DNA from 3 places in the Streptomyces sp. NPDC015131 genome. Region 2 is predicted to be linked to each of the others. Evidence: riboswitches for the same ligand, from Rfam matches in the RefSeq annotation. Region 2 holds a riboswitch; each other region holds the start of a gene.
The links. A riboswitch is a leader RNA that binds a small molecule or an ion and turns the genes downstream of it on or off. The one in region 2 is predicted to bind cyclic di-AMP.

Region 1: it holds a riboswitch for cyclic di-AMP, as region 2 does, so the genes downstream of both, ACF08D_RS00640 (M23 family metallopeptidase) here and ACF08D_RS19715 (C40 family peptidase) in region 2, are expected to answer to the same signal.
Region 3: it holds a riboswitch for cyclic di-AMP, as region 2 does, so the genes downstream of both, ACF08D_RS30915 (M23 family metallopeptidase) here and ACF08D_RS19715 (C40 family peptidase) in region 2, are expected to answer to the same signal.

The regions. Positions count from the first base shown of each region.
Region 1 covers NZ_JBIBVB010000001.1:162,079-171,441, reverse strand. Annotated here, with positions in the region: gene ACF08D_RS00655 (GNAT family N-acetyltransferase) at 1-2,219, opposite strand, end outside; gene ACF08D_RS00650 (HPr family phosphocarrier protein) at 2,396-2,677, shown strand; gene ACF08D_RS00645 (GntR family transcriptional regulator) at 2,910-3,605, opposite strand; gene ACF08D_RS00640 (M23 family metallopeptidase) at 3,866-4,654, opposite strand; cyclic di-AMP (ydaO/yuaA leader) riboswitch at 4,668-4,830, opposite strand; gene ACF08D_RS00635 (M16 family metallopeptidase) at 5,118-6,485, opposite strand; gene ACF08D_RS00630 (M16 family metallopeptidase) at 6,512-7,867, opposite strand; gene ACF08D_RS00625 (DNA topoisomerase (ATP-hydrolyzing) subunit A) at 8,144-9,363, shown strand, end outside.
Region 2 covers NZ_JBIBVB010000004.1:802,617-811,979, reverse strand. Annotated here, with positions in the region: gene bioD (dethiobiotin synthase) at 1-433, opposite strand, end outside; gene ACF08D_RS19735 (adenosylmethionine--8-amino-7-oxononanoate transaminase) at 435-1,724, opposite strand; gene bioB (biotin synthase BioB) at 1,717-2,910, opposite strand; gene ACF08D_RS19725 (8-amino-7-oxononanoate synthase) at 3,054-4,304, shown strand; gene ACF08D_RS19720 (ATP-binding protein) at 4,626-5,057, shown strand; gene ACF08D_RS19715 (C40 family peptidase) at 5,141-5,617, opposite strand; cyclic di-AMP (ydaO/yuaA leader) riboswitch at 5,621-5,825, opposite strand; gene ACF08D_RS19710 (urease subunit gamma) at 6,457-6,759, shown strand; gene ACF08D_RS19705 (urease subunit beta) at 6,776-7,087, shown strand; gene ACF08D_RS19700 (urease subunit alpha) at 7,080-8,816, shown strand; gene ACF08D_RS19695 (urease accessory protein UreF) at 8,831-9,363, shown strand, end outside.
Region 3 covers NZ_JBIBVB010000010.1:12,650-22,012, forward strand. Annotated here, with positions in the region: gene ACF08D_RS30895 (MFS transporter) at 1-1,106, shown strand, start outside; gene lhgO (L-2-hydroxyglutarate oxidase) at 1,184-2,458, shown strand; gene trmB (tRNA (guanosine(46)-N7)-methyltransferase TrmB) at 2,729-3,517, shown strand; gene ACF08D_RS30910 (PrsW family intramembrane metalloprotease) at 3,735-5,060, shown strand; gene ACF08D_RS30915 (M23 family metallopeptidase) at 5,190-6,317, opposite strand; cyclic di-AMP (ydaO/yuaA leader) riboswitch at 6,329-6,463, opposite strand; gene ACF08D_RS30920 (PP2C family protein-serine/threonine phosphatase) at 6,729-7,877, opposite strand; tRNA gene ACF08D_RS30925 (tRNA-Met) at 8,061-8,134, opposite strand; gene ACF08D_RS30930 (PucR family transcriptional regulator) at 8,292-9,353, shown strand.

The DNA.
Region 1 (9,363 bases), on a different contig from region 2:
CGGCCGATCTGGGCGGCGGCTCCGGCTTCGTCGATGCCCTCGTACTCGGGGACGCGCCCCGGCTCGGCCGCCTGGCGCCGCCACTGCCCGTACCGGACGGCCTCGGCCAGGGCGCGGACGGCCCGCTCGGCGGCGGGGTACGCCGGGATGCGGTACTCCCCCGCCGGTGCGTCCTCGGGAGCCGGGGCGCCCTCGGGGTGCGCGGCGCCCTCCGGGGCCCCGGGCTCGCTCGGAGGCCGGCCGCCCGGCGGGGTCGCGGGCGCCCGCTCCGGCGGCGGCACCTGGCCCGGCGCGGGCACCCGGCCCGGCGGGGCGGCGGGTGGCGGTGGTGCTCCGGGGGCGGGGGGCGCCGTGCTGGTGGCGGCGGCCAAGGCGTCGGCGAGGGCGCCCATCTCGACATGGACGACCAGCACCGGCTTGGCGGGCGCCTCCGCGGTGGCCGCCCGGAGGGCCGCGGCCAGCACCTCGCCGCCGCCGGACTCGGTCGCGCCGTTCTCGCCGACCCAGGGGATGGCGGTGACCACGACCGCGTCGGAGGTCTCGTCGCGCAGGGCCTCGGCGAGGGCGGCGCGGAAGTCCTGGGGGGTGGCCGCCGTGGTGAGGTCGCGCGGCGGACGGGGGCGCAGCCCTTCGGCCAGGCAGGCGTCGTACGTCAGCAGCCCGAGGGACTCCGAATTGCCGAGGATCGACACGCGCGGGCCCGCCGGGAGGGGCTGCCCGGCGAGCAGCAGGCCGGCGTCGACCAGCTCGGTGACGGTGTCGACCCGGATGACGCCCGCCTGGCGCAGCAGGGCCGAGACCGTGGTGTGGGGGACGCGGGTGGCGGGGACGGCGTGGCCGGGGGGCGCGCTGCCGCTGTGCCGGGCGCCCTTGACGACGACGACCGGTTTGACCGCGGCGGTGCGCCGGGCGAGCCGGGTGAACTTGCGGGGGTTGCCAATCGATTCGAGGTAGAGCAGGACGACGTCGGTGTCGGGGTCGTCGTACCAGTACTGGAGAATGTCGTTGCCGGAGACGTCCGCGCGGTTGCCCGCGGAGATGAACGACGACAGGCCGGCGCCCCGCCGGTGCAGCCCGGAGAGCAGGGCGATGCCGATGGCGCCGGACTGGGTGAACAGCCCGATCCGTCCGGAGGCGGGCGGGTGGGGTGCGAGGGAGGCGTTGAGCCGGACGCCGGGCGCGGTGTTGATGACGCCGAACGCGTTGGGGCCGATGATGCGCATGCCGTACGCCCGCGCCTGGCGCACCAGTTCGCGCTGGCGCTCCCTGCCCTCGGCGCCCTGCTCGGCGTACCCGGCGGAGAGGACCACCAGGCCCTGCACGCCGTGCTCGCCGCAGTCGGCGACGGCTTCGGGCACGCGTGCCGCCGGTACGGCGACGATCGCGAGGTCGACGGGCTCCCCGATGTCGGCGACCGAGCGGAAGGCGGGCACCCCCTCCAGGGTGGTGGCCGTGCCGGTGAGGGCGCTGTTGACCGCGTACGTACGGCCGGTGTAGCCGGCGTCGAGGAGGTTGCGCAGGACGGTGCGGCCCACGCCGCCCGGTGCGCGGCCGGCGCCGATGACGGCCACGGAGCCGGGGGCGAGGAGGCGCTGGACGGACCTGGCCTCGGCGCGCTGCTCGCGGGCGCGTTGCACGGCGAGCGACCGGTCGGTGGGCTCCAGGTCGAGGTGGAGGCGTACGGCGCCGTCCTCGAAGCTGCGTTTCTGGGTGTACCCGGCGTCGGTGAACACCTTGATCATCTTGTTGTTGGCGGGCAGCACCTCGGCGGCGAAGCGCCGGATGCCGCGCTCGCGGGCGACGGCCGCGATGTGTTCGAGCAGCGCGGAGGCGACGCCCCGCCCCTGGTGGGCGTCCTGGACCAGGAAGGCGACCTCGGCCTCGTCGGCGGGGGCGGGGGCGGGGAGGCCCTGGTCGTTGATCCGGTCGTAGCGGACGGTGGCGATGAACTCGCCTCCGACGGTGGCCGCGAGGCCCACCCGGTCGACGTAGTCGTGGTGGGTGAAGCGGTGCACGTCCTTGGCGGAGAGCCTCGGGTAGGGGGCGAAGAACCGGTAGTACTTCGACTCGTCCGAGACCTGCTCGTAGAAGCTGACCAGGCGCTCGGCGTCCTCGGTGGTGATGGGCCTGATCCGCGCGGTGCCGCCGTCCCGCAGCACGACGTCGGCCTCCCAGTGGTCGGGGTACACGTGTTCCGGCTGTTCCGACGGGGTCCGCATGGGCCCCAGAGTACGGCGCGGGCCGCCGGTGGCGGGGGCCCTGTGGACAACCCGGGTGAGACGGCGTGGCCGCCGTCCGCGTGCCCCGACGCGGCTGGTCCGAGCACCCCGGGGGACATGAGAGACTGGATTCCAGAAGTGGTCTAGACAACCTCCGAGACTCGAAGGGCAACACCATGGCTGAGCGCCGCGTCAACGTCGGCTGGGCCGAGGGCCTGCACGCCCGCCCCGCCTCCATCTTCGTCCGCGCCGCCACGGCCTCCGGCGTCCCCGTGACGATCGCCAAGGCCGACGGCAACCCGGTCAACGCCGCGTCGATGCTCGCGGTGCTGGGCCTGGGCGCGCAGGGCGGCGAGGAGGTCGTCCTGGCCTCGGACGCCGAGGGCGCGGACGCCGCCCTGGACCGGCTGGCGAAGCTGGTCGCCGAGGGGCTCGAGGAGCTTCCCGAGACGGTCTGACCCTCCCGGGTCGCACCTCCCGCGAAGAAACCCCCCACACGGGACGGAGTCGTACGGGCCGGAATTCCGGCCGGTACGACTCCGTCCTGCTTTCCCCTCCGCCGTCCGGCCCCGCCTCGATCTCCCGCCCCCTGTATTCGGGAAATCGGCACCGGAATTACCGGGGGCACTCATGCGGCGGGAATTCATTCCCCTCCCCCGGCCCGCACCCCTCATTTCTACGGGGCCTCTGTTAATTTCCGGCGTTCGCGGTGTTTACACGGTGTTGCGACGTCCTCACCGCCGGCCCCGCCGGCCCTTCCGTGCGGCGCAGCCGGTGGGCCGCCGCGGCCCGCTGGACATGGGCGGCGGTGAGCGTACGGGCCCGCTCGGCGTCGCCGCGCGCCACGGCGTCCACGATCGCGCCGTACTCGGCCCACGCCTCCGCCGGCCGGGCGGGCGCGTCGACCACCGCGTACATCCAGGCGATCTTCTGGCGCAGCTGGGTCAGCAGCCCGGTGAGCGCGGGGCTGCCGGACGCCTGGGTGAGCGTCTCGTGGAACCAGCCGTCCAGCGGGCGCAGGTCCTCGCCCTGGCCCCGGCGGGCCCGCTCCTGCCCCAGCCTGACCAGACCGCGCAGCACCTTGAGGTGCGCCTGGGTGCGGCGCTGCGCGGCGCGCGCTGCGGCCAGGGGCTCGAGCAGGGCGCGCATCTCCAGCAGGTCGGCGGCCTCCTGCTCGGTGGGCTCGGCGACGTACGCGCCGACGTGGCGGCGGGTGGTGACGAAGCCCTCGGACTCCAGGGTGCGCAGCGCCTCGCGGACCGGCACCCGTGAGACGCCGTAGCGGCGGGCCAGCTGCTCCTCGGTGAGGCGGCTGCCGCGCGCGTGGACCCCGGTGACGATGTCGTCGCGGATGGCGGTGCACAGCGAGTGCGCCGGAATGCGCATACCAGAACCCCCAGGTGATTCACGCGAAAACCCAGCCGGCGCCCCACCGATAAGTGAGCCGTTCGGGACGCCTGAATGCCGACTCTATGGCAGGACGGCGGAATTTCCGACCGCCCCCGGGAATTCAGGCCATACCTTCCGGCCGAAAAGCGCCCGCCCCGGAGCCGCCGCGGCGCGGGGAAAGAGCGGCGGAACGGCGAAGGCCCCGGTTCGGGCGGCGAACCGGGGCCTTCGGTGTGAGCGCGAGCGGGCGGGGCGTCTCAGACGTTGACGCCGTGCGAGCGGAGGTACGCGACGGGGTCGATGTCCGAGCCGTAGTCGGCGCCCGTGCGGGCCTCGAAGTGCAGGTGGGGCCCGGAGGAGTTGCCGGTGGAGCCGGACAGCCCTATCTGCTGGCCCGGCATCACGGTCTGGCCGGCCGAGACGCTGACCGAGGAGAGGTGGCCGTACTGGGTGTACGTGCCGTCGTTCATCCGGATCACGACGTTGTTGCCGTACGCGCCGCCCCAGCCCGCCTCGACGACGGTGCCGGCGCCCACGGAGACCACCTGGGAGCCGGAGGCGGCGTGGAAGTCGATGCCGGTGTGGCTGCCGGAGGACCACATGGCGCCACCGGTCTGGTAACCGGTGCTCACGTAGCTGCCCTCGACCGGGAGCCGGAAGGCGTTCAGCCGCTGGCGCTCGGCCTCGCGGTCGGCGCGCTCCTTGGCCTCGCGGGCCGCCTTCACCCGGGCCTCGGCCTTGCGCTTGGCCTCCGCCTCGGCCTTGGCCTGGGCGGCCGCCTTGGCCGCGGCCTCCTGGGCCTCCAGCTCCTGCGCCTCGGCCTGGGCGTCGACCTGCTCGGCGAGGCTGTCGGTGACGACCACCTGGTTGAGGCCGGTGTCCTCCAGGGCGCCGGGGGCGGCGTCCGGGGCGGCGGCGAGTGCCGGGGAAGCGAGGGTTCCGATGACGCCGGTGGTGGCGAGGGCCGCGACTCCGGCGACCTGCGCGCTCTTGCGGCTCAGGCGGCTGGGGGCACGGTGCTTCCCGGTGGCACGGGTGAACGCCATGGAGTGGCTGATCCTTTCCTTCCTTCTCGCCTACCGGGTTAGCTGACGGGTTCGGAGCAGGAAGGTCTCCTACGGGCCCCTCCGCACGGGTGCGAAGGCGTCCGATTCACCCCAGGGACTGAGTGGGTCCCCGGCTCCCCAGGCTCGCGCCTCAGGGGACTCGGCGATGGCTGCCCGGTGCCGCGGATGCGGCGGGTACCGGTCGGACAGCCGATCAGACGCTAAGCGGCCGATCTTTCAATCACCAAACAGACACGGTTTTTTGTAGCGCACGCCACAGCGCAGACACCGAACCTCCGCAACAAAGCGGACATATGGCCGGGGGTCGTGCGGGGGTACGGAAGGACCCCGGCACCGTGCGGTGCCGGGGTCCTGGAGCCGGCGGACCGGCGTGCCGACGGGTGGCTGCGCCGTCGCCGTCCGGACGGGCCCGGGGCCCGGCCGGACGGCGACGGGGCGTCAGTCAGCCACGTACGACGGTCACTTCGCCGATGCCGAGTGCCTCCACGGGCTCCTGGATCTGGGACGCGTCGCCCACCAGGATCGTGACCAGCCGGTCCACCGGGAAGGCGCTGACGACCGCCGCGGTGGCCTCCACCGTGCCCGTCTCCGCGAGCCGGGCGTACATCCGGGCCTGGAAGTCGTCCGGGAGGTGCTGCTCGACCTGGTCGGCGAGCGTGCCCGCGACGGAGGCGGCCGTCTCGTACTTCAGCGGGGCGACGCCCACCAGGTTCTGCACGGCCGTCTCGCGCTCGGCGTCGGTCAGCCCCTCGGCGGCGAGGGTGCGCAGCACCTTCCAGAGGTCGTCGAGCGCCGGCCCGGTGTTGGGCGTGTCGACGGAGCCGCTGATGGCGAGCATCGCCGCGCCGTCGCCCTCGGGGCCGGAGAGGAGCACCTGGCCGAAGGCCCGTACGCCGTAGGTGTAGCCCTTCTCCTCGCGCAGGACCCGGTCCAGACGGGAGGTGAGGGTGCCACCGAGGCAGTAGGTGCCCAGCACCTGGGCGGGCCAGACGCGGTCGTGCCGGTCGGGGCCGATCCGGCCGATGAGAAGCTGGGTCTGCACCGCGCCGGGGCGGTCGACGATGACGACCCGCCCGGTGTCGTCGGCCGTGACGGCCGGGACGGGCCGGGGCTCGGCCGTGTCGCCGGTCCACGCGCCGACGGTCTCGGCGAGCACCGCGTCGAGGTCGACCCCGGTGAGGTCGCCGACGACGACCGCGGTGGCCGTGGCGGGGCGGATGTGCGCCTCGTAGAAGGCGCGTACGGCCGCGGCGTCGATACGGGCGACGGTCTCCTCGGTGCCCTGGCGGGGCCGGGACACCCGGGAACCGGCGGGGAACAGCTCCTTGGAGAGCTGCATGGCGGCCCGGCGCGCGGGATTGGCGATCTCGTGCGGGATCTCGTCGAGCCGGTTGCGGACGAGGCGCTCGACCTCGCTGTCGGCGAAGGCGGGGGCGCGCAGGGCCTCGGCGACCAGGCCGAGGGCCTTGCCCAGCCGGGAGACCGGGACTTCGAGGGAGACCCGGACGCCGGGGTGGTCGGCGTGCGCGTCGAGGGTCGCGCCGCACCGCTCCAGCTCGGCGGCGAACTCCTCCGCCGAGTGCTTGTCGGTGCCCTCGGACAGGGCGCGCGCCATGATGGTGGCGACGCCGTCGAGGCCCTCGGGCTCGGCCTCCAGCGGGGCGGCGAGGAAGATCTCCACGGCCACCACCTGCTGGCCGGGGCGGTGGCAGCGCAGCACGGTCAGGCCGTTGTCGAGGGTGCCGCGCTCGGGGGCCGGGAAGGCCCACGGCTCGGCGGTCCCGGGGCGGGGCTGCGGGTGGAACTCCATGGACGTCAGGGACACAGCGGCGTCGCTCACTGGTCGGCCCCCTCTTCTTCCTGGTCGTCGGCCTGATCGTCGTCGGCGGCGGCGAGGGGCTCGTAGACGAGCACCGCCCGGTTGTCGGGGCGGAGCCGGGCCGCGGCGACCTCCCGCACCTCCTCGGCGGTGACGTCCAGGACGCGCTGGACGGCGGTCAGGGCCAGCTGCGGGTCGCCGAACAGCACGGCGTACCGGCACAGTTCGTCCGCCCGGCCGGCGACGGTGCCGAGGCGGTCCAGCCACTCGCGCTCCAGCTGGGCCTGGGCGCGCTCCATCTCCTCGGGCGTGGGGCCCTCGGCGGCGAAGCGGGCCAGCTCCTCGTCGACGGCCGCCTCGATGTCCGGCACCTCGACGCCGCCGGAGGTCTTGACGTCGAGCCAGCCCAGCGAGGGCGCGCCGGCCAGGCGCAGCAGGCCGAAGCCGGCCGCCACGGCGGTGCGGTCGCGGCGCACGAGGCGGTTGTACAGCCGGGACGACTCGCCGCCGCCCAGGACGGTCAGGGCGATGTCGGCGGCGTCGCACTCGCGCGTGCCGTCGTGCGGGAGCCGGTAGGCGGCCATCAGGGCGCGGGCCGGGACCTCCTCCTCGACGACCTCGCGCAGCTGCTCGCCGATGATCTCGGGTAGGGAGCCGTCCCGGGGCGGCCGCTTGCCGTCGTGGGAGGGGATGGAGCCGAAGTACTTCTCGATCCAGGCGAGCGTCTGCTCGGGGTCGATGTCGCCGACGACGGACAGGACGGCGTTGTTCGGCGCGTAGTACGTGCGGAAGAAGGCGCGCGCGTCCTCGAGGGTGGCGGCGTCCAGGTCGGCCATGGAGCCGATCGGCGTGTGGTGGTAGGGGTGGCCCTCCGGGTAGGAGAGGGCGGTCAGCTTCTCGAACGCGGTGCCGTAGGGGACGTTGTCGTACCGCTGGCGGCGCTCGTTCTTGACGACGTCCCGCTGGTTCTCCATGGACTCTTCGTCCAGCGCGGAGAGCAGCGACCCCATCCGGTCGGCCTCGAGCCACAGCGCCAGCTCCAGCTGGTGGGCCGGCATGGTCTCGAAGTAGTTGGTGCGCTCGAAGCTCGTGGTGCCGTTGAGCGAGCCGCCGGCGCCCTGCACCAGCTCGAAGTGGCCGTTGCCCCGGACCTGCTTCGAGCCCTGGAACATCAGGTGCTCGAAGAGGTGGGCGAGGCCGGTCCGGCCCTGGACCTCGTGGCGCGAGCCGACGTCGTACCAGAGGCAGACCGCGGCGACCGGGGTCAGGTGGTCCTCGGAGAGCACCACGCGCAGGCCGTTGGCGAGGCGGTGCTCGGTCGCTGTGAGGCCGCCGGAGCCGGCCTGGGCTGTGGCCGTGTGACCCATGGGCATGTACGTCCCTTCGATCGCTGTGTGATCGCCGTGTGCCGCTGTGCGGCGGGCCCCGCCGCGCGCCGCCGCGGAGGGTCCTGCCACTGTATGCGGCGGCCGCGACCTGCCGCGGACCGCCGTTCATGTGCTGCCACTGTATGCAAGCGCACTGACACCCCGCGAAGTTCCCGCATCCGCGTGACGTCCCTCTTCCGGGTCGCGGTCGGTGTTGTCAGTGCGACGGTCCACAATGGTCCGCGTCAGATCAACCTTGTTGGTGAAGGAGCCGCAGCCGCGATGGCCCGCCGCAGCACGAAGACCACGCAGCCCGACGACTTCGAGGAGAAGATCCTCGACATCGACGTCGTCGACGAAATGCAGGGCTCCTTCCTCGAGTACGCGTACTCGGTGATCTACTCCCGCGCCCTGCCCGACGCCCGGGACGGCATGAAGCCGGTGCACCGCCGGATCGTGTACCAGATGAACGAGATGGGGCTGCGGCCCGAGCGCGGCTTCGTGAAGTGCGCCCGGGTCGTCGGCGAGGTGATGGGCAAGCTCCACCCGCACGGTGACGCGTCGATCTACGACGCCCTGGTGCGCATGGCGCAGCCGTTCTCGATGCGGCTGCCGCTGGTGGACGGCCATGGGAACTTCGGTTCGCTCGGCAATGACGACCCGCCGGCCGCCATGCGGTACACCGAGTGCCGGATGGCGGACGCCACGTCGCTGATGACGGAGTCGATCGACGAGGACACGGTCGACTTCGCGCCGAACTACGACGGGCAGGAGCGCGAGCCGGTCGCGCTGCCGGCCGCCTTCCCGAATCTCCTGGTCAACGGCGCGTCGGGGATCGCGGTCGGGATGGCGACCAATATGCCCCCGCACAACCTGGGGGAGGTCGTCGCGGCGGCCCGCCACCTGATCAGGCACCCGGGCGCCGACCTGGAGACCCTGATGCGGTACGTGCCGGGCCCCGACCTGCCCACGGGCGGCCGGATCGTCGGCCTGTCCGGCATCAAGGACGCGTACGAGACGGGCCGCGGCACCTTCAAGATCCGCGCCACCGCGACCGTGGAGAACGTGACGGCGCGCCGCAAGGGGCTGGTCGTCACCGAACTGCCCTTCGCGGTCGGCCCGGAGAAGGTGATCGCCAAGATCAAGGACCTGGTGGCGGCGAAGAAGCTCCAGGGGATCGCTGACGTCAAGGACCTCACGGACCGCGAGCACGGGCTGCGTCTGGTCATCGAGATCAAGAACGGTTTCATCCCCGAGGCCGTCCTGGAGCAGCTCTACAAGCTGACGCCGATGGAGGAGTCCTTCGGCATCAACAATGTGGCGCTGGTCGACGGGCAGCCGCTCACCCTGGGCCTGAAGGAGCTGCTGGAGGTCTATCTGGACCACCGCTTCGAGGTGGTCCGGCGCCGCAGCGAGTTCCGGCGGGGCAAGAAGCGGGACCGGCTGCACCTGGTCGAGGGCCTGCTGGTGGCGCTCCTCGACATCGACGAGGTCATCCGGCT
Region 2 (9,363 bases):
GACCGGCCGGCGCCACTACGAGCACCGGCGCGCCGAGCAGCCCGGCCGCCTCGGCGAGCGTGCCGCCCTCGGCGTCGTACCGCACGAGCAGCCCGCCCGCGCCCTCGACCAGCACCAGGTCGTACTCCCCGGCGAGCTTCGCCGCGGCGTCCGCCACCTCGCGCGGCCCCACCGGCGCCATCCCGGCCCGCCGGGCGGCCGTCTCGGGCGCGAGCGGCTCGGGGAACCGGGCCAGCTCGACCGGGACGACCCCGTCACCCGCGAGCCGGACCACCTCGTCCGCGTCACCGCGCTCACCCGGGGCGACCCCGGTCTGCGCGGGCTTCAGCACCGCCACCGACCGGCCCGCCGCCCGGGCCACCGCCGCCACGGCGGCCGTGACCACGGTCTTGCCGATCTCCGTGCCCGTCCCGCTGACCACCAGTACCGCCATGTCATCCCTCCCGCGCCGCCGCGCGCACCGCGCGGCAGATCCGTGCCAGGTCCTCGTCGCCGGTGACGTACGGCGGCATCACATAGACCAGGTCGCGGAACGGCCGCAGCCACACGCCCTCGCGCACCGCCGCCGCCGTCGCGGCCGCCATGTCGACCGGGTGGTCCAGCTGGACGACACCGATGGCGCCGAGCACCCGTACCTCGCGGACCCCCGGCAGGTCCGCCGCCCCGGCGAGACCGTCCCGCAGCCCCGTCTCGATCCGCTTGACCTCCCGCTCCCAGTCCTGCCCGAGCAGCAGGTCGACGGAGGCCAGCGCCACCGCCGTGGCCAGCGGATTGCCCATGAACGTCGGCCCGTGCGCCAGCACCGGCACCTCGCCCCGCGAGATGCCGTCCGCCACGCGCGCGGTGCACAGGGTCGCCGCCAGCGACAGATAGCCGCCCGTCAGCGCCTTGCCCAGGCACATCACATCGGGCGCCACGCGCGCGTGGTCCGCCGCGAACAGCGCGCCGGTCCGGCCGAAGCCGGTGGCGATCTCGTCGAACACCAGCAGGACACCGTGCTCGTCGCACGCCTCCCGCAGCACCCGCAGATACGCCGGGTCGTGGAACCGCATCCCGCCCGCGCCCTGCACCACCGGCTCGACGATCACCGCCGCCAGCTCGTCCGCGTGCCGCCCGACCGCCTCGCGCAGCTCGCGCGCGTAGGACTCCTCGTACTCCTCCGGGGGCGGACCGGTGAAGACCTGCCGGGGCAGCGCGCCCGACCACAGCTCGTGCATCCCGCCCTCGGGGTCGCACACCGACATCGGCTGCCAGGTGTCGCCGTGGTAGCCGCCGCGCCAGGTCAGCAGCCGCCGCTTGGCGGGCCGCCCGACCGAACGCCAGTACTGCAGGCACATCTTGACGGCGACCTCGACGGACACCGAGCCCGAGTCACTGAGGAAGACATGGCGCAGCGGCTCGGGGGTGATCTCCACCAGCCGGGCGGCCAGGCGGACGGCGGGCTCGTGGGTGAGCCCGCCGAACATCACATGGCTCATCCGGCCGAGCTGGCCGCGGGCCGCCTCGTTGAGCACCGGGTGGTTGTAGCCGTGGACGGCGGACCACCACGAGGACATGCCGTCGACCAGTTCGTCGTGCCCGTGCGCCGGTTCGGCCAGCCGCAGCCGCACCCCGGCGGCGGACTCCACGACCAGCGGGTCGGTCCGGCCCGGCATCGGGCCGTACGGGTGCCAGACGTGGGCCCGGTCGAGGGCGAGCAGCTCCGCCGGCGGCAGCTCAGGCATTGGGGGCGAGGTCCGTGCCGGCACCCCGGCGCCGCACGGCCACCAGGTCGGGGCGGGCGCCGTCCGCCGGGGCCGCGTCCGCCGCTTCGGCGGGAACCGGCACCGCTCCGTCGGCGGGCCCGCAGACCGAGCCGGAGCCGCAGCCGCCGCCCGTGCCGCAGGACCCCTCGTCCCGCGCGTCCGTGCGGTGCCCGGGCAGCGTGGTGGTGTCGGTGCCCTCCACCTCGAAGCCCGCGTCCGCGATCATCTCCAGGTCCGCCTTGCCGGCCTGCCCCTCACTGGTGAGGTAGTCGCCCAGGAAGATCGAGTTGGCCAGGTGCAGGGCCAGCGGCTGGAGCGTCCGCAGATGCACCTCGCGCCCGCCCGCGAGGCGTACCTCCACGTCCGGGCAGACGAACCGGACCATCGCCAGGATGCGCAGCGCGCGCTGCGGCGTCAGGTTCCACTCCTTGGCGAGCGGGGTGCCCTCGAAGGGGATCAGGAAGTTCACCGGCACCGAGTCCGGGTCCAGCTCGCGCAGCGCGAACACGACGTCGACCAGGTCCTCGTCGCTCTCGCCCATGCCGGCGATCAGCCCGGAGCACGCCGACAGGCCCGCCGCGTGCGCCTTCTGCACGGTGTCGACCCGGTCCGCGTAGGTGTGGGTCGTGGTGATCTCCCCGTACGTCCCCTCGGACGTGTTGAGGTTGTGGTTGTACGCGTCGGCGCCCGCCGACCGCAGCCGCTCCGCCTGGCCGTCGGAGAGGAGCCCGAGGCAGGCGCAGACCTCGACGTCCTGGTTCTCCTCCTTGATCGCCTCGATGGTCTTCGAGACGCGGTCGACGTCGCGGTCCGTGGGGCCGCGTCCGCTGGCCACCAGGCAGACCCGCTTGGCGCCGCCCGCGACACCCGCGGCCGCCGCCTTGGACGCCTCCTCCGGCTTGAGCCAGGTGTACTTGAGGATCTCCGCCTTCGAGCCCAGCCGCTGCGAGCAGTAGGAGCAGTCCTCGGGGCACAGGCCGGACTTGAGGTTGACCAGGTAGTTGAGTTTCACCCGCCTCCCGAACCACTGGCGGCGCACCTTGCCGGCCGCGGCCACCACGTCCAGCAGCTCGTCGTCGGAGGTCGCCAGCACGGCGAGCGCTTCTTCGCGGGTCGGCAGCTCGCGCCGAAGCCCCTTGTCCACCAGCGTGTTCAGCAGGTCCATGGGCCTGATCCTGGCGTACGGCACGGCCCCGGGCCAAGGAGGAACTCAACAGGAGAGCGGCTTTCGAGTGTGTGTATAACCACACTCCGGTGGCCCCCGACCACGATTAGGGTCTGTTCGCTGTCTACAAAAGGGAACCGGACATGTCCCAGGCTCCGACCGATTCGCCGGCCCCCGTCCCCGCCCCCGCGCCGGGCGGGGACGCGGCCGTTCCCGCCGGGGCGCCGCCCGCCGGCGGCCCCTCCGCCTTCGACTGGATCGACGCGGAGGCCCGCCGCCGCGCGGACGCCGGACTGGTCCGGACGCTGCGCCCCCGCCCGGCCGTCCCGGAGGTCCTGGACCTGGCGGGCAACGACTACCTGGGCCTGACGCACCACCCGGAGATCACCGCCGCGGCGGCGGACGCGGCCCGCCGCTGGGGCGCGGGCGCCACCGGCTCCCGGCTGGTGACCGGCACCACCGAGCTGCACGCCGAGCTGGAGCGGGAGCTGGCCGCCTTCTGCGGGGCGGAGGCGGCCCTGGTCTTCTCCTCCGGGTACGCCGCCAACCTCGCCGCGCTCACCGCGCTGAGCGCCCCGGGCTCCCTGATCGTCTCGGACGCGGCCAACCACGCCTCGATCGTCGACGGCTGCCGGCTCTCGCGCGCCGAGACGGCGGTCGTCCCGCACGCCGACCCGGACGCCGTCGCCAAGACGTTCGGCGCGCACCCCGGCCGCCGGGCGCTGCTGGTCACCGACTCGGTGTTCTCGGTGGACGGGGACGCCGCGCCGCTGGCCGCGCTGGCGGCGGCATGCCGGGCGCACGGCGCGGCCCTGGTCGTGGACGACGCGCACGGCCTGGGCGTGCTGGGGGAGGGCGGGCGCGGCGCGGTGCACGCGGCGGGGCTCGCGGGCGCCCCGGACGTGGTCACCACGCTGACGCTCTCCAAGTCCCTGGGCAGCCAGGGCGGCGCGGTCCTCGGGCCGGCCCGGGTGATCGACCACCTGGTCAACGCCGCCCGGACGTTCATCTTCGACACCGGGCTCGCCCCGGCGGCGGCGGGCGGCGCGCTGGCGGCCCTGCGGCGGCTGCGGGCCGAGCCGGCCCTGGCGAGCCGGGCGCGGGAGGTCGCGGCCGGACTGCACGCACGACTCACCGCGGCGGGCCTGACGGGCGCCCGGCCGGACGCGGCGGTGGTGTCGGTCCGGGCGCCCTCGCCCGAGCAGGCCGTGGCGTGGGCCGCCGACTGCCGGGCCGGGGGGCTCGCGGTGGGGTGCTTCCGGCCGCCGTCGGTCCCCGACGGCATCTCCCGCCTCCGGCTCACCGCCCGCGCCGACTTGACGGAACGTCAGATCGACGAGGCGGTCGCCGTGGTCCTCCGTACGGCGCCGGAGGGGGCCGTGTCGGCGGGCTGAGAGCCGGGACCGCGCCACGGCGGGTGCGGCCGGCCGCCTGCCGCGGGGGCGCGCGGTTCCTCACCGGGTCTGCGCCGGCGCACCGCCGGACCGCGCCGTGCGCTCCGTACGGCCGGGCCAACCCCTCAGTGTGCCGCCCAAATCCGTTCTCGCGTCGTAGAGTTCACCGCTTCGAGCGACAGATGCCCGCAGATCCTGGGGGATCGCCCCCCTCAGAGGCGACATAAGTGGCAGTCTGGCGCGAAGCGCAATCCGAGGCCGTCCTCAAAAACATCCGGTACGTGTCGGAGTCCGGCCCGGTGGGAAAGGGACGGCCTCGCCATGGCAGACCATCAGGAAGCATCCGTCACACTGCCGAGCGATCCCGCCTCGGTCTCCGCCGCCAGGAGATATGTGGCGGGGGTCCTCACGGAGTGGGGGCTGGCCGACGACGCCGACACCGCCGACACGGTCCGGCTGATCGTCTCGGAACTCGCCACCAACGCCGTGCAGCACACCTTCGGCCAGTCGCCCACCTTCACGGTGGACGTCCGGCTGGAGCGCGACGAGCGGCTCCGCATCGGCGTCACCGACAGCCACCCGCGCTGGCCGCAGCGGCTGCCGGCCGCCGTGCAGCAGGACAACGGCCGCGGCATGGTCATCATCCGCTGGCTCGCCGCCGAGCGGGGCGGGCGGCTCTCGGTCACCCCGACGCCGGACGGCGGCAAGACCGTCTGGATCGCGCTGCCCTGGACGGTCGCCGTCCAGACCTGAGGCCGCCCGCCCGCCGCCGGGGGCTCCCGCCGGGCCGGCCCGGCGGGTCCCCCCCACGACCGGTCGGTCGCGGTGGCGGAGCGTCAGCGCACGCGTCCGTACCAGACCGACGAGGACCAGATCTTGTCCAGCTTCACCACCGAACCCGACTTCGGCGAGTGCCAGATCTTGTTGTTACCCGCGTAGATCCCGACGTGGTAGACGCTGCTCCCGCGATGGAAGAAGACCAGGTCGCCCTTCTGCCGCCCGGAGGCGGAGATGTGGCGGGTCTTGTTGTACTGCTGCTGCGCGGTGCGCGGGAGCTTCTTGCCGGCCTTCTTGTACGAGTAGAGCGTCAGGCCGGAGCAGTCGAACCGGGACGGGCCCACCGCTCCGTAGGCGTACGGAGCGCCCTTCTTGGACGCGGCGATGTTCAGCGCCTTGGTCGCGTGCGCCGGGGCGGCCTGCGCCTCCGGGACGCCGCCCGGCGCCAGCAGGGTGCCGCCGACGGCGGCGAGGGTGAGTGCCGAGACGGCACCCGCCCGGGACAGCAGAGACGGGACATGAATCTGCGCGGTCATGCGCAACCCTTCGTCAGCCGCCTGTGAAGGATGACCTGTCGGGTTCGGGCTGGCGAAGTTGCCCGGCCGCTCGCGCGGCTTCACCCCAAGGGAGACCGGGGGGACGTACTGCGTCCGGTCACCCGTACTGCTCGGGTCCTCCACTCCTGCCGATCCACTCCTGTCGACCAGTCGTCCGGACGGCGGCAGGACTCGGCGTCCGCCCGGACCGCCCCGCCGCGGCGGCGGGGGCTTGTCGTCGTCAGGGATCTTGACCCATCCCAGGGGAAAAATCCGAGCCCAAACGGCCTTTTGTGAGGCTCCTCACGACTGATCCATTCGGGTGGACAGGGTCGATTTGGGGCCCGGCGGCGTGACACGGGCGATCCCCGTACCAGCGGCGGAACCTGATATTCCGCCAGATGGGTCGTTCCGCTGCGCAAGTCGCGTCGTACGAAATTCCTCCGAATGCCTACGCTGAACGAGGGAGCGTTTCTCGCACTGCTGAGCCCGTCCGGGGGAGGGCACGTCGGGGGTGCGGCGGTCCCGTGCCGTCGAACTGAGCCCTCGTCACACGACGCGCGCGCCGCTCGCCGTCAAGGACCTCCCGGCGCCGCGCCGGAGCGGAGGCGCCCCTCCCGCCGTTCCCGGGACCCGTCGCCGGCCGGACGGATGTACCCGGCGGTTCGCACCCACAGCCATGCGCGGGCAAAGGGCCGGTTTACCTCCCGGAAAAACTTCGACCAGAGATGGAAATATCTCTCGGCCACACTCGTCCCCGCAGGTCAACAGAGTGTTGAAGCCGGATAGGGTCCCGCTGCGCCCGGGACCGGACCGGGCGGAGGACTGTGAGGTGAATCGTGCAACTGACCCCGCACGAACAGGAACGTCTGCTCATCCATGTCGCGGCCGACGTGGCCGAGAAGCGCAGGGCCCGCGGCGTGCTGCTCAACCACCCCGAGGCCGTCGCCCTCATCACCTCCCACATCCTGGAGGGCGCCCGCGACGGCCGCACCGTGGGCGAGCTGATGGCGTCCGGCCGCAAGGTCCTCACCCGCGACGAGGTGATGGACGGCATCCCGGAGATGATCCACGACGTCCAGGTCGAGGCCACCTTCCCCGACGGCACCAAGCTCGTCACCGTCCACGAACCGATCGTCTGACGGGGGAGCGCGCCCGATGATCCCCGGAGAGATCCTGTACGCCGACGAGCCCGTCCTCCTCAACGAGGGCCGCCCCGTCACCCGCCTCACCGTCCTCAACGCCGCCGACCGCCCCGTCCAGGTCGGCTCCCACTACCACTTCGCCGAGGCCAACCCCGGCCTCGACTTCGACCGTGCGGCCGCCCGCGGCCTGCGGCTCAACATCGCCGCCGGAACCGCCGTGCGCTTCGAGCCCGGCATCCCCGCCGACGTGGAACTCGTACCGCTCGCCGGGCTGCGTGTCGTCCCCGGCCTGCGCGGACAGACCGGAGGCCCCCTCGATGCCTGACCTCAGCCGCGTCCGCCTCGACCGGCCCGGCTACGCCGACCTGTTCGGCCCCACCACCGGCGACCGCATCCGGCTCGCCGACACCGACCTCCTCGTCGAGATCGAGGAGGACCGCTGCGGCGGCCCCGGACGCTCCGGCGACGAAGCGGTGTTCGGCGGCGGCAAGGTGATCCGGGAGTCCATGGGCCAGTCCCGCGCCACCCGCGCCGAGGGCGCCCCCGACACCGTCGTCACCGGCGCCGTCATCATCGACCACTGGGGCGTCGTCAAGGCCGACATCGGCATCCGCGACGGCCGCATCACCGGCATCGGCAAGGCCGGCAACCCCGACACCATGGACGGCGTCCACCCCGACCTGGTCATCGGCCCCGAGACCGAGATCATCGCCGGCAACGGAAAGATCGTCACCGCCGGCGCCATCGACGCACACGTCCACTTCATCTCCCCGACCGTCGTGGAGCAGGCCCTCACCTCCGGCATCACGACGCTCGTCGGCGGCGGCACCGGCCCCGCCGAGGGCACCAAGGCCACCACCGTCACCCCCGGCCCCTGGCACCTCGCCCGGATGTTCCAGGCGCTGGACACCTACCCCGTCAACATCGGCCTGCTCGGCAAGGGCAACACCGTCTCCCACGAGGCGATGCACTCCCAACTGCGCGGCGGCGCACTGGGATTCAAGATCCACGAGGACTGGGGCGCCACCCCCGCCGCCATCGACGCGTGCCTGCGCGTCTGCGAGGAGAGCGGCGCCCAGCTCGCCATCCACACCGACACGCTCAACGAGGCCGGCTTCGTCGGCGACACCCTCGCCGCCATCGCCGGGCGCACCATCCACGCGTACCACACCGAGGGCGCGGGCGGCGGCCACGCCCCCGACATCATCACCGTCGTCTCCGAGCCGTACGTCCTGCCCAGCTCGACCAACCCCACCCGGCCGCACACCGTCAACACCCTCGACGAACACCTCGACATGCTGATGGTCTGCCACCACCTCAACCCGGCCGTCCCCGAGGACCTCGCCTTCGCCGAGTCCCGCATCCGGCCCTCCACCATCGCCGCCGAGGACGTCCTCCACGACCTGGGCGCCATCTCGATCATCTCCTCCGACTCCCAGGCCATGGGCCGCGTCGGCGAAGTGGTCCTGCGCACCTGGCAGACCGCCCATGTGATGAAACGGCGCCGCGGCGCCCTCCCCGGCGACGGCCGCGCCGACAACCACCGGGCGCGCCGCTATGTCGCCAAGTACACGATCAACCCGGCCGTCGCCCAGGGGCTCGACCACCAGATCGGCTCCGTCGAATCCGGCAAGCTCGCCGACCTCGTCCTGTGGGAGCCCGCCTTCTTCGGCGTGAAGCCCCAGACGGTGATCAAGGGCGGCCAGATCGCCTACGCCCAGATGGGCGACGCCAACGCCTCCATCCCCACCCCCCAGCCGGTGCTGCCCCGCCCCATGTTCGGCGCGCTCGGCACGGCCGCCGCGGCCGGCTCGTACAACTTCGCCACCACCGCGGCGCTCGACGACGGGCTGCCCGAACGCCTGGGCCTGCACAAGGAGTTCACCGCCATCACCAGCACCCGGGGCGTCACCAAGGCGGACATGCGCGAGAACGACGCCCTGCCGCGCGTCGAGGTCGACGCCGACACCTTCACCGTGACCATCGACGGCGAGCCGGTCGAACCGGCACCCGCCGCCGAACTGCCCATGGCCCAGCGCTACTTCCTCTTCTGAGGCCGGGGAGCCCGATGACACGCGCCGCACTCCTCGTCCTCGCCGACGGCCGCTTCCCCGCCGGCGGGCACGCCCACTCCGGCGGAGCCGAGGCCGCCGTCAAGGCCGGCCGCCTCCGGGACGCCCGCGACCTGGAAGGCTTCTGCCGGGGCCGCCTGCACACCACCGGCCTCACCTCCGCCGCCCTGGCCGCCGCCGCGGCCCACGGCCACGACCCGGCCGCCCTCGACCGGGCCGCCGACGCCCGCACCCCCTCGCCCGCCCTGCGCGCCACCGCCCGCAGGCTCGGCCGCCAGATGATCCGGGCCGCCCGCACGGCCTGGCCCCACCCCGAACTGGACGCCCTGGCCCGGGCGTTCCCCCGCGGCGCGCACCAGCCGGTGGTCCTCGGGACCGCCGCCCGCGCGGCCGGCCTCGGCCCCGAGGACGCCGCGCACTGCGTCGCGTACGAGACGGTCGGCGGCCCCGCCACGGCCGCCGTCCGGCTCCTCGGCCTCGACCCCTTCCAGGCCACCGCCGTCCTGGCGCGCCTCGCCCCCGAACTGGA
Region 3 (9,363 bases), on a different contig from region 2:
TGGACCTGGCGGGGCGGCGGGCCGGCGGTGGCGGGATCTGGCAGTCGCTGGCCGGTTCTTTCGCGGTCAGCGCGTATGCGACGCCCGCCTCCCGGTGGCTCATAACCCCGGCCGACTCGTCGGTGGAGCGGTCGGTGGCCGCCGCGCCGGACGGGGCGCCGGACGGCGCGGCCGACGAGAGCGGCCCGGTGCGAGTGGGCCACAGCGACGTGGCGAAGCTGCGGGAGGCCGCGGAGGACGCGCGCCGCTGGGACTCCAAGTACGGCGGCGGGGACTGGCGTTCCTCGATGGTGCCCGAGTGCCTGCGGGTCGACGCGGCGCCCCTGCTCCTCGGGGCGTACTCGGACGAGGTCGGCCGGGCGCTGTTCGGGGCGACCGCCGAGCTGACCAGGCTGGCCGGCTGGATGGCCTTCGACACGGGCCAGCAGGAGGCGGCGCAGCGCTACTACATCCAGGCGCTGCGCCTCGCGCGGGCCGCCGCCGACGTGCCCCTCGGGGGGTACGTCCTGGCGTCGATGTCGCTCCAGGCCACCTACCGGGGCTTCGCGGACGAGGGCGTGGACCTGGCGCAGGCCGCGCTGGAGCGCAACCGGGGCCTGGCGACCGCGCGGACCATGTCGTTCTTCCGGCTGGTGGAGGCGCGGGCGCACGCCAAGGCCGGGGACGCCGCGGCGGCCGGGGCGGCGCTGCGGGCGGCGGAGGGGTGGCTGGAGCGGTCCCGGGAAGGCGACGCGGACCCGTCGTGGCTGGGTTTCTACTCGTACGACCGGTTCTGCGCGGACGCCGCCGAGTGCTACCGGGACCTCAAGGCGCCGCGCCAGGTGCGCCGCTTCACGGAACAGGCGCTGTCGCGGCCGACGGAGGAGTACGTCCGCTCGCACGGGTTACGGCTGGTGGTGAGCGCCGTGGCCGAGCTGGAGTCGGGCAACCTGGACGCCGCGTGCGCGGCGGGCACGCGCGCGGTGGAGGTGGCGGGCCGGATCTCGTCGGCGCGCACCACCGAGTACGTACGCGATCTGCTGCACCGGCTGGAGCCGTACGGGGACGAGCCCCGGGTCGCGGAGCTGAGGGAGCGGGCGCGCCCGCTGCTGATGACCCCGGCGTGAGCCCGGGGCCGTACGGGTCCCCCGGAGGCCGTCCCCGGCGCGGACCCGGGGTCACCGCGTCCCACCTGCTGCGTGGCATGTTTAGGGCCATTGACAGTGGGCCAGTGCACTATCTGGGGTGGGAGGTGGCAGAGGTGTCCGCGTACGGCAGTGAGGGCTTCGGGCGTGTCGACTGCGACGTGCTCGTGATCGGCGGCGGGATCGTCGGGCTGTCGACGGCGTACGCGATCACCCGTGCCGCGCCCGGCACGCGCGTGGTGGTGCTGGAGAAGGAGCCGGGTCCGGCGCGGCACCAGACCGGGCGCAACAGCGGGGTGATCCACAGCGGCATCTACTACCGGCCGGGCTCCCTCAAGGCGCGGTACGCGGTGCGGGGCGCCGCGGAGATGGTGAAGTTCTGCGCGGAGTACGGCCTGCCGCACGAGGTGACGGGCAAGCTGATCGTGGCCACCGGGCGGGACGAGCTGCCCCGGCTGCACGCCCTGGTCCAGCGCGGCCGGGAGAACGGCATCCCGGTGCGGGAGCTGGGCCCGGCCCAGATCACCGAGTACGAACCGGGTGTGCGCGGCCTGGCCGCGATCCACGTCGGCACCACGGGCGTGTGCGACTACGGGGCGGTGGCGGCGCGGCTGGCGGAGGAGTCCCGGGCGGACATCCGGTACGGCGCGGAGGTCACCGCCGTGGACCGGCGCCCCTGGGGGGTCGCCGTGCGGACGGCGGACGGGGCGATCGTCCGCGGGCGGGCGCTGGTGAACTGCGCGGGGCTGCACTGCGACCGGGTCGCCCGGCTCGCCGGCGACGACCCGGGCATGCGGATCGTCCCCTTCCGGGGGGAGTACTACGAGCTGGCCCGGCCCGAGCTGGTGCGGGGCCTGGTGTATCCGGTGCCGGACCCGGCGTTCCCGTTCCTGGGCGTGCACCTGACGCGCGGTATCGACGGGGGCGTCCACGTCGGGCCGAACGCGGTGCCCGCGCTCGGCCGTGAGGGGTACGCCTGGTCGGTGGTCCGCCCCCGGGAGCTGGCCGGGACGCTGGCGTGGCCCGGTTCCTGGCGGATCGCCCGCCGCCACTGGCGGTACGGGGCGGGGGAGCTGCACCGGTCGGTGTCGAAGCGGGCGTTCACCGAGGCGGTGCGGAGGCTGCTCCCGGAGGTGGAGCCCGAGGACCTGCGCCGCGCCCCGGCGGGGGTCCGCGCGCAGGCGGTGCTCCGGGACGGCGCGCTGGTGGACGACTTCCTGATCCGCGAGGCCCCCCGGACCGTCCATGTGCTCAACGCGCCGTCCCCGGCGGCGACGGCGTCCCTGCCGATCGGACGGGAGGTGGCCCGCCGGGCGCTGGCGCACCTGGCGTGACGGCCCCCGGCCGGTCCCGCACGCCCCCGGCCGGCCCCGCACAGCCCCGGCCCACCGGCCCCCGGCCCCGGCTCCGGCCCCCGCCATGGCCTGACCACCCGACCGAGCCCCGTCCACCGCCCCGGCCCCGGCCCCCGGCCACGGCCTGACCGCCCGGCCGATGAGCCGGCCCCCGGCCCCCGCCCCCCCCCCCAAGCCCCCGCCCCCCCCCAAGCCCCCGGCCCTGGCCGGAGCGGCCCTCCGCCGGGGGGCCCGTAGAATCGGGGCATTGTGTCTGACTCCCGTGAATCCGCCCCGGAAACCGCTCCGGAGACCGCCGCCCAGCCCCGTCCCAAGGGCGAGCCCCGCTTCCCCGAGGGCCCCGCGCCCGACCCCGCCGGCTCGCACTTCGAGCGGCGGATCCGCAGCTTCCAGCCCCGGCGCAGTCGCGTCACGCCCGGGCAGGGCGAGGCGCTGCGGCGGCTGTGGGGCACCTGGGGCCTGGACATCGACGGGCAGCGGACCCTCGACCTGGACGAGATGTTCGGCGGCCTTCCGGTCGTGCTGGAGATCGGGTTCGGGATGGGCGAGGCCACCGCGCAGATGGCGGCCGACGACCCGTCGACGGGCATCCTCGCGGTGGACGTGCACACCCCCGGCCAGGGCAACCTCCTCGCGCTCGCGGAGAAGGCCGGCCTGGAGAACGTGCGGGTGGCCAACGGCGACGCGATCATCCTGCTGCGGGAGATGCTGGAGCCCGCCGCCCTCGACGGCGTACGCGTGTACTTCCCCGACCCCTGGCCCAAGAAGCGGCACCACAAGCGCCGGCTGATCCAGCCGGAGTTCCTGAACCTGGTGGCCACCCGGATGAAGCCCGGGGCGGTGCTGCACTGCGCCACCGACTGGGAGCCGTACGCCGAGCAGATGCTGGAGGTCCTGGACGCGCGCCCGGACTTCGCCAACACCGCGCCCGGTGGCGGTTTCGCGCCGCGCCCCGCGTTCCGGCCGCTGACCCGTTTCGAGGGGCAGGGCCTGGACAAGGGTCATGTGGTGCACGACCTGCTGTTCCGGCGGGTCTGAGCGGCGGGCACCAGCCGGCTCGCGCGCCGGGCACCAGCCGTCGTCCGCGCCGGGTGTGCGCCCGGCACCAGCCGTCGTCCGCGCCGGCTCGCGCGCCGGGCACCAGCCGTCGTCCGCGCCGGCTCGCGCGCCGGGCACCAGCGGTCCTGCGCTCCGGGTGCCGCAGCTGTAGCAATGCCGTCGCGCACTGTCAGTGCCGGTCGTTAGGGTCGATCGCGTGTCCCACTCGTCTACGCAGTACCAGTCGCCGTTCCCGGCCGTCCCGGCGTATGAACCGCAGCCGTCGTTCGACGCCGTGCCGGAGCGTGCCCGCTGGCACTACCGGCCCCGCCACCGCTTCTGGCGCAGCCGGGCGGTGCGGGCGTCCGCGGTCGTCCTCGTGCTCGCGCTGTGCGGGCTGGTGATCCTCGCGCTGGTGCGGGAGCAGACCGGCACGGAGGGCTTCCTCGTCGGGCTGGGCCTCGCGCTGCTGCCCGTTCCGCTGCTGATGGCGGCGTTCCGCTGGCTGGACCGGGTGGAGCCGGGCCCCTGGCGGAACCTGCTCTTCTCGTTCGCGTGGGGCGCGTGCGCCGCCGCGCTGGTCGCCATCGTCGCCAACACCTTCGCGACCCGCTGGATAGCCACGGCCACGGCCGACCCGGCGTCCGCGGACACGCTCGGCGCCACCGTCATCGCGCCCGTGGTGGAGGAGAGCGCCAAGGCCGCCGCCGTGCTGCTGGTGTTCGTGTTCCGCAGACGGGAGTTCACCGGGATCGTCGACGGGGTGGTGATCGCCGGGTTCACGGCGACCGGCTTCGCCTTCACCGAGAACATCCTGTATCTGGGCAACGCCTTCGGGGAGGACCAGGAGTTCGGGACGTCGGGTTTCGCGTCCGTCACGGCGGCGACGTTCTTCGTCCGGATCGTGATGTCCCCGTTCGCGCACCCGCTGTTCACCGTGCTCACCGGCGTGGGCTTCGGCATCGCGGCGGCGGCCGCGCGCGGCCGGCGCGTACGCCGGGTGGCGCTGCCGGTGCTGGGGCTCGCCCTGGCCATGGGCATGCACGCGTTGTGGAACGGGTCGGCGGCGCTCGGGCCGTGGGGCTTCTACGCGGTGTATGGGGCGTTCATGCTGCCGGCGCTCGGGCTGCTGACGTGGCTGGCGATATGGTCCCGCCAGCGCGAGTTGCGCACGATAGCGGGCGAGCTCCCGGCGTACGCGTCGGCGGGCTGGCTGACGCCCGCCGAGCCGCCGGCGCTCTCCTCGATGCGGGCGCGGGCGCTGGCCCGGGGGTACGCGGCGCGCTGCTTCGGCCCGGCGGCGGCTCGCGCGGTCGGCGAGTACGAGGCGTTCGCGACATCGCTGGCGTTCCTGCGCCACCGGGCGCGCCGGGGGACGGTGGGCCACGACTTCATGGCGCGCGAGCAGGAGTTGCTGCACCACCTGTGGCAGCGCAAGGAGGTCGCGGGGCCGGCGCTGACGTACGCGGCGCGGGCGACCGGCCGGGTCCGGACGCCGCCTCCGCACCTGGACTACGGCGGCTACAACCCGTACCGCTTCTAGGGCGGGCCGGGCCATACCGGCAGCCCTGGCGTCGGGGGGTGTGCCGCCAGGGCTGCCGGGGTCGGGGCGCGGGTGGGCGCAGGGGCCAGGAGTGGGAAATGTGCGAGGTGCCCGCGACGGGGCGGGGGATCAGACGGAGAGGCCCTTGCCGCGCAGCCAGGCGAGCGGGTCGATGCCGTCGCCGCCCGGGGTGTGCACCTCCAGGTGCAGGTGCGGCCCGGTGACATTGCCGGTGGCGCCGACCCGGCCGATGGTCTCGCCGGTGCCGACCGTCTGACCGGCGCCGACCGTCATGGACGACAGGTGGCAGTACCAGACCTCGGTGCCGTCCTCCAGCTCCAGCACGATGCGGTAGCCGTAGGAGCCGGACCAGCCGGCCGACTTGACGGTGCCACCGTGGACGGCCTTGGCGGGGGTGCCCGTGGGGGCGGCGAGGTCGAGGCCGGTGTGGTAGCCGGAGGACCACATGTTGCCGGCCTGGCCGTAGGTGGAGGTGATGGTGTACGAGGAGGTCGGGAGCGACCAGCTGCCGGCGAGCTTCGCGAGCCGCTCCTCCTCGGCGGCCTTCGCCTTGGCGGCGGCCTCGGCCTTGGCGGCGGCTTCCGCCTTCGCCTTCTCGTCGGCGGCCTGCTTCTGGGCGGCGGACTGCTGGGCCTTGGCCTGGGCGGCGGCCTGTTCGGCGGCGGCGGTCTCGGCGGCGGCCTTCGCCTCGGCGTCGGCGGTGGCCTGCTGCTGCTCGGCCTGCTGGAGGATGCGGGCGCGCAGGGCCTCGCCGGCGTCGGCGGCGCTGCTGCTCTGCTGCGCGGCGGTGTCCCGGTCGCCGCCGGCGGTGAGGTTGGCCGCGGTGAGCGGTCCGCCGTCGGTCCCGTCGGCCGCGCCTCCGTCCCCGTCGCCGTCACCGGAGTCGGTGTCGTCGGAGATCAGGGAGCCGATGCCGGGCAGGGCCTCGGCGTCGGGGAGGTTGTCGGTGACGATGTCCGGCAGGGATATGGAGACCGCCGGCTTGTCCTGCGCGGTGGCCATGCCGCCCGCGCCGACCGCCGCGATGACGCCCACGCCGAGGACGGTGGAGCTGCGGGCGAGTCCGCCGCGCTGCTTGGCCACCCGGTGCCGGCCCCGGACGGGGCGGACGGACTCCTCGGTGGGGTTCCACTCCTCCCACTGCCCGTTTACGGGTGCGGCGTCCGGGGCACCCGACGTGCTGAAGGATCCGGTGGAACCGAGGGGAGCTGCGGGGGCAGGGCTGTTGGACGCCACGGAGGCGTACTCCTTTCCTTCCTTCTCGCCTACCGGGTTAGCTGACGGGTTCGGAGCAGGAAGGTCTCCTACGGGCCCTGTTCGGCCCGATTCACCCCATGGTGGTGGTTCCCCGGTTCCCTTGCGGAATTCGGCGCACGCGCACGGTGCCGTCTCTGGCGACGGCTGGGACGACCGCGCTGCGTTATCGAACGTTAATAGACGCAGGCTCCGGATTCCAAGCCGTTCCTACTGATCATTAACCACGAAACCGGGGGACGTACCCGCCCACAGCGGGGCACATCCGGGCGAGTTGATCGCGCATCAGAAACATGCATCCGCCACAGTTGTTCTGACGGTTCGTCATATGTTATGCGCAGGGGCGCCCGCCGACTACGCACCGTACGGACGGCGGAAAACACCACGCGCCCTTCAGGGCACGACCGGGATCGTGCGCCGCCGCTCCGGCTGGCCCTGCGCCGGCCGGGCGACCGCCAGCAGCGCCATGTCGTCGGTCGCCCCGCCGCCGGTGTGCCGCCGCACATCGCCCACCAGGGCGTCCAGCACCGCGTCCGGCCCGGGGAACAGCCGCCCCGTCAGCCGGGCCACCGGGTCGTAGAAGACCCCCCGCGCGTCACGCGCCTCCGACAGCCCGTCCGTGTAGAGGAGGAGCGTCGCGCCCGCCGGGTACGGCGCCTCGAACGCCCGGTCCGGCCACGTTGCCAGGTCCGCCATGCCCAGGGGCAGCGCCGGCACCGCCTGCTCCAGCGGCTCGACGCTCCCGTCCGCGTACAGCATCAGCGGTACGGGGTGCCCCCGGTCGAGCACCCGCACCACGTCCTGGCCCCGGGGGATCTCCGCCAGCACCGCCGTGGTGAACCCCTCGAAGGCGTCCAGGCCGTCCCGCCGCGTCCCCTCCCGCGCCAGCGCCCGCTCCAGCCGCTGCGCCACGCCCTCCAGCGAGCTCTCCTGCTCGGCCGCCTCCCGGAACGCCCCGATCACCACCGCCACGGCCTCGACCGCGCCCATGCCCTTGCCCCGTACGTCCCCCACCACCAGCCGCACCCCGAACGGCGTGTCCTGCACCGCGAACAGGTCGCCCCCGATGAACGCGTCCGCCTGCGCCGCCTCGTACCGCGCCGCCACCTGCAGCCCGCCGATCCGCTCGGCGGGCGTCGGCAGCACGGCCCGCTGCGCCGTCTCGGCGATCACCCGCGCCGACGCGAGCCGCTCCCCGCTGCGCCGCACGACCCGGTTGATCAGCAGCGCCAGCCCGGCCACCACGAGCACCGTGAGGATCTCGGTGAGGTTCTGCGTGTCGTCCTGGTACGCCTTGCCCAGGTGCAGCCCCCACATGGCCAGCACCGCGAACAGCCCGGCCAGCAGCGTGGCGCGGGCGGTGAACAGCGGCGCGGCGACCAGCGGGGCCGCGACGAACAGCGGTACGGCGGTGAACCGCGCCGGGGTCGTCAGGTCGTACACCACCCCGCCCGCGATCAGCAGCGCGGGCAGTGCGCTCACGAACCCCCGGGCCCACGCCCGCTCCCCGCCGTCGTCGCCGTCCCGCGCTCGCTGCCCCACCACTGGCCTCCTGCCCGGTCCGCCCACGGCTGCGGACGGTACCGCGCGCCACCCCACCGGAGCGGAGCCGCGCCGCACGGCGCCCCACCCTCCGCCGTCCGAGCGACGAGGCCCCGCGCCCCTCCCGGGACGCGCGAGCACGACGAAGGCCCGGTGCGCAATGCACCGGGCCTTCGTCTTCAGTAGCGGGGACAGGATTTGAACCTGCGACCTCTGGGTTATGAGCCCAGCGAGCTACCGAGCTGCTCCACCCCGCGTCGGTGAACACCACCCTACGCCATCCGGCGCACGATCCCCAATCCATTGCCCGCCCGGGCCCCCGGAGCGGGCCGGAGGGCGGGCGTGCCACCCTGGACGACCGCGTCAACGTCGCGTCAAGAGGGCGTCGCGGGCGCGGCGGACGGGGAGGGACGGATGGCTGGGACGGACACGCCCGAGGCGTACCTGAGCGGGTACGACGGGATCATCGCCGCCGCCTGCGCCACCGGCAGACGGCTGAGCCGGGACGAGCTGGAGGCGCTGCGGGCGCAGGGCGAGCGGGCGGCGGAGGCGGGGCTCGGGCTGCGGGCCCTCGTACGCGCCCACCTCTGTGCCGCCCAGGAGGTGTCGGCGCGGCTGCGCGGCCGGGAGGCGGACCACCTGCTCGTGGCGGTGGAGCAGGCGGTGGACGCCTTCGCCGAGGGCCATGAGCGGGCGCAGCGGCTGGCGATCCGGCAGCAGGAGGCGGCCCGCCGGGAGTTCATCGACGACCTGCTGCACGGCCGCACCGACGCCGGCCGGCTGGCCGAGCGGGCGGCCCGCTTCGGCCTGCTGCTGTCGCACGCGCACGCGGTCGCCGTCGCCGAGGGCCCGGAGCCGTACGAGGACGGCTACGCCGTCACACGCGGCGTCGAGGCGTCGCTGGGCGCCCGTTTCGGCGACCGGCGCACCCTGCTGACCACCAAGAACGGGCGGCTGATCTGCATCGCGCCCGCCGACGAGACGGACGTGCTGTCCTTCTTCGCCAAGCAGGCGTACGCGGCGACGGACGGCGGCCGGGTCGCCATCGGGCGCTCCCACCCGGGGGTCGGCGGCGTCGTCCACTCGTACGAGGAGGCGCTCAACGCCCTCGACCTGGCGGCCCGGATGCAGCTGGAGGGCCCGGTGCTGCGCGCCGCCGACCTGCTGGTGTACCCGGTCCTCACCCGCGACCGGCAGGCGATGGCCGACCTGGTCCGCTCGGTGCTCGGCCCGCTCCAGGGCGCCCGGGGCGGTGCCCGCCCGCTGATCGACACGCTCACGGCGTACTTCGACACCGGCTGCGTCTCCGCCGAGGCCGCCCGCCGGCTGTCGCTGAGCGTCCGGGCCATGACGTACCGCCTGGACCGCATCCACCGCCTGACGGGCGCCGACCCGGGCGACCCCGTGGACCGCTACACCCTCCAGACGGCCGTCATCGGCGCCCGCCTCCTCGACTGGCCGGACCAGGAGCTCTAGAGCACGGCCG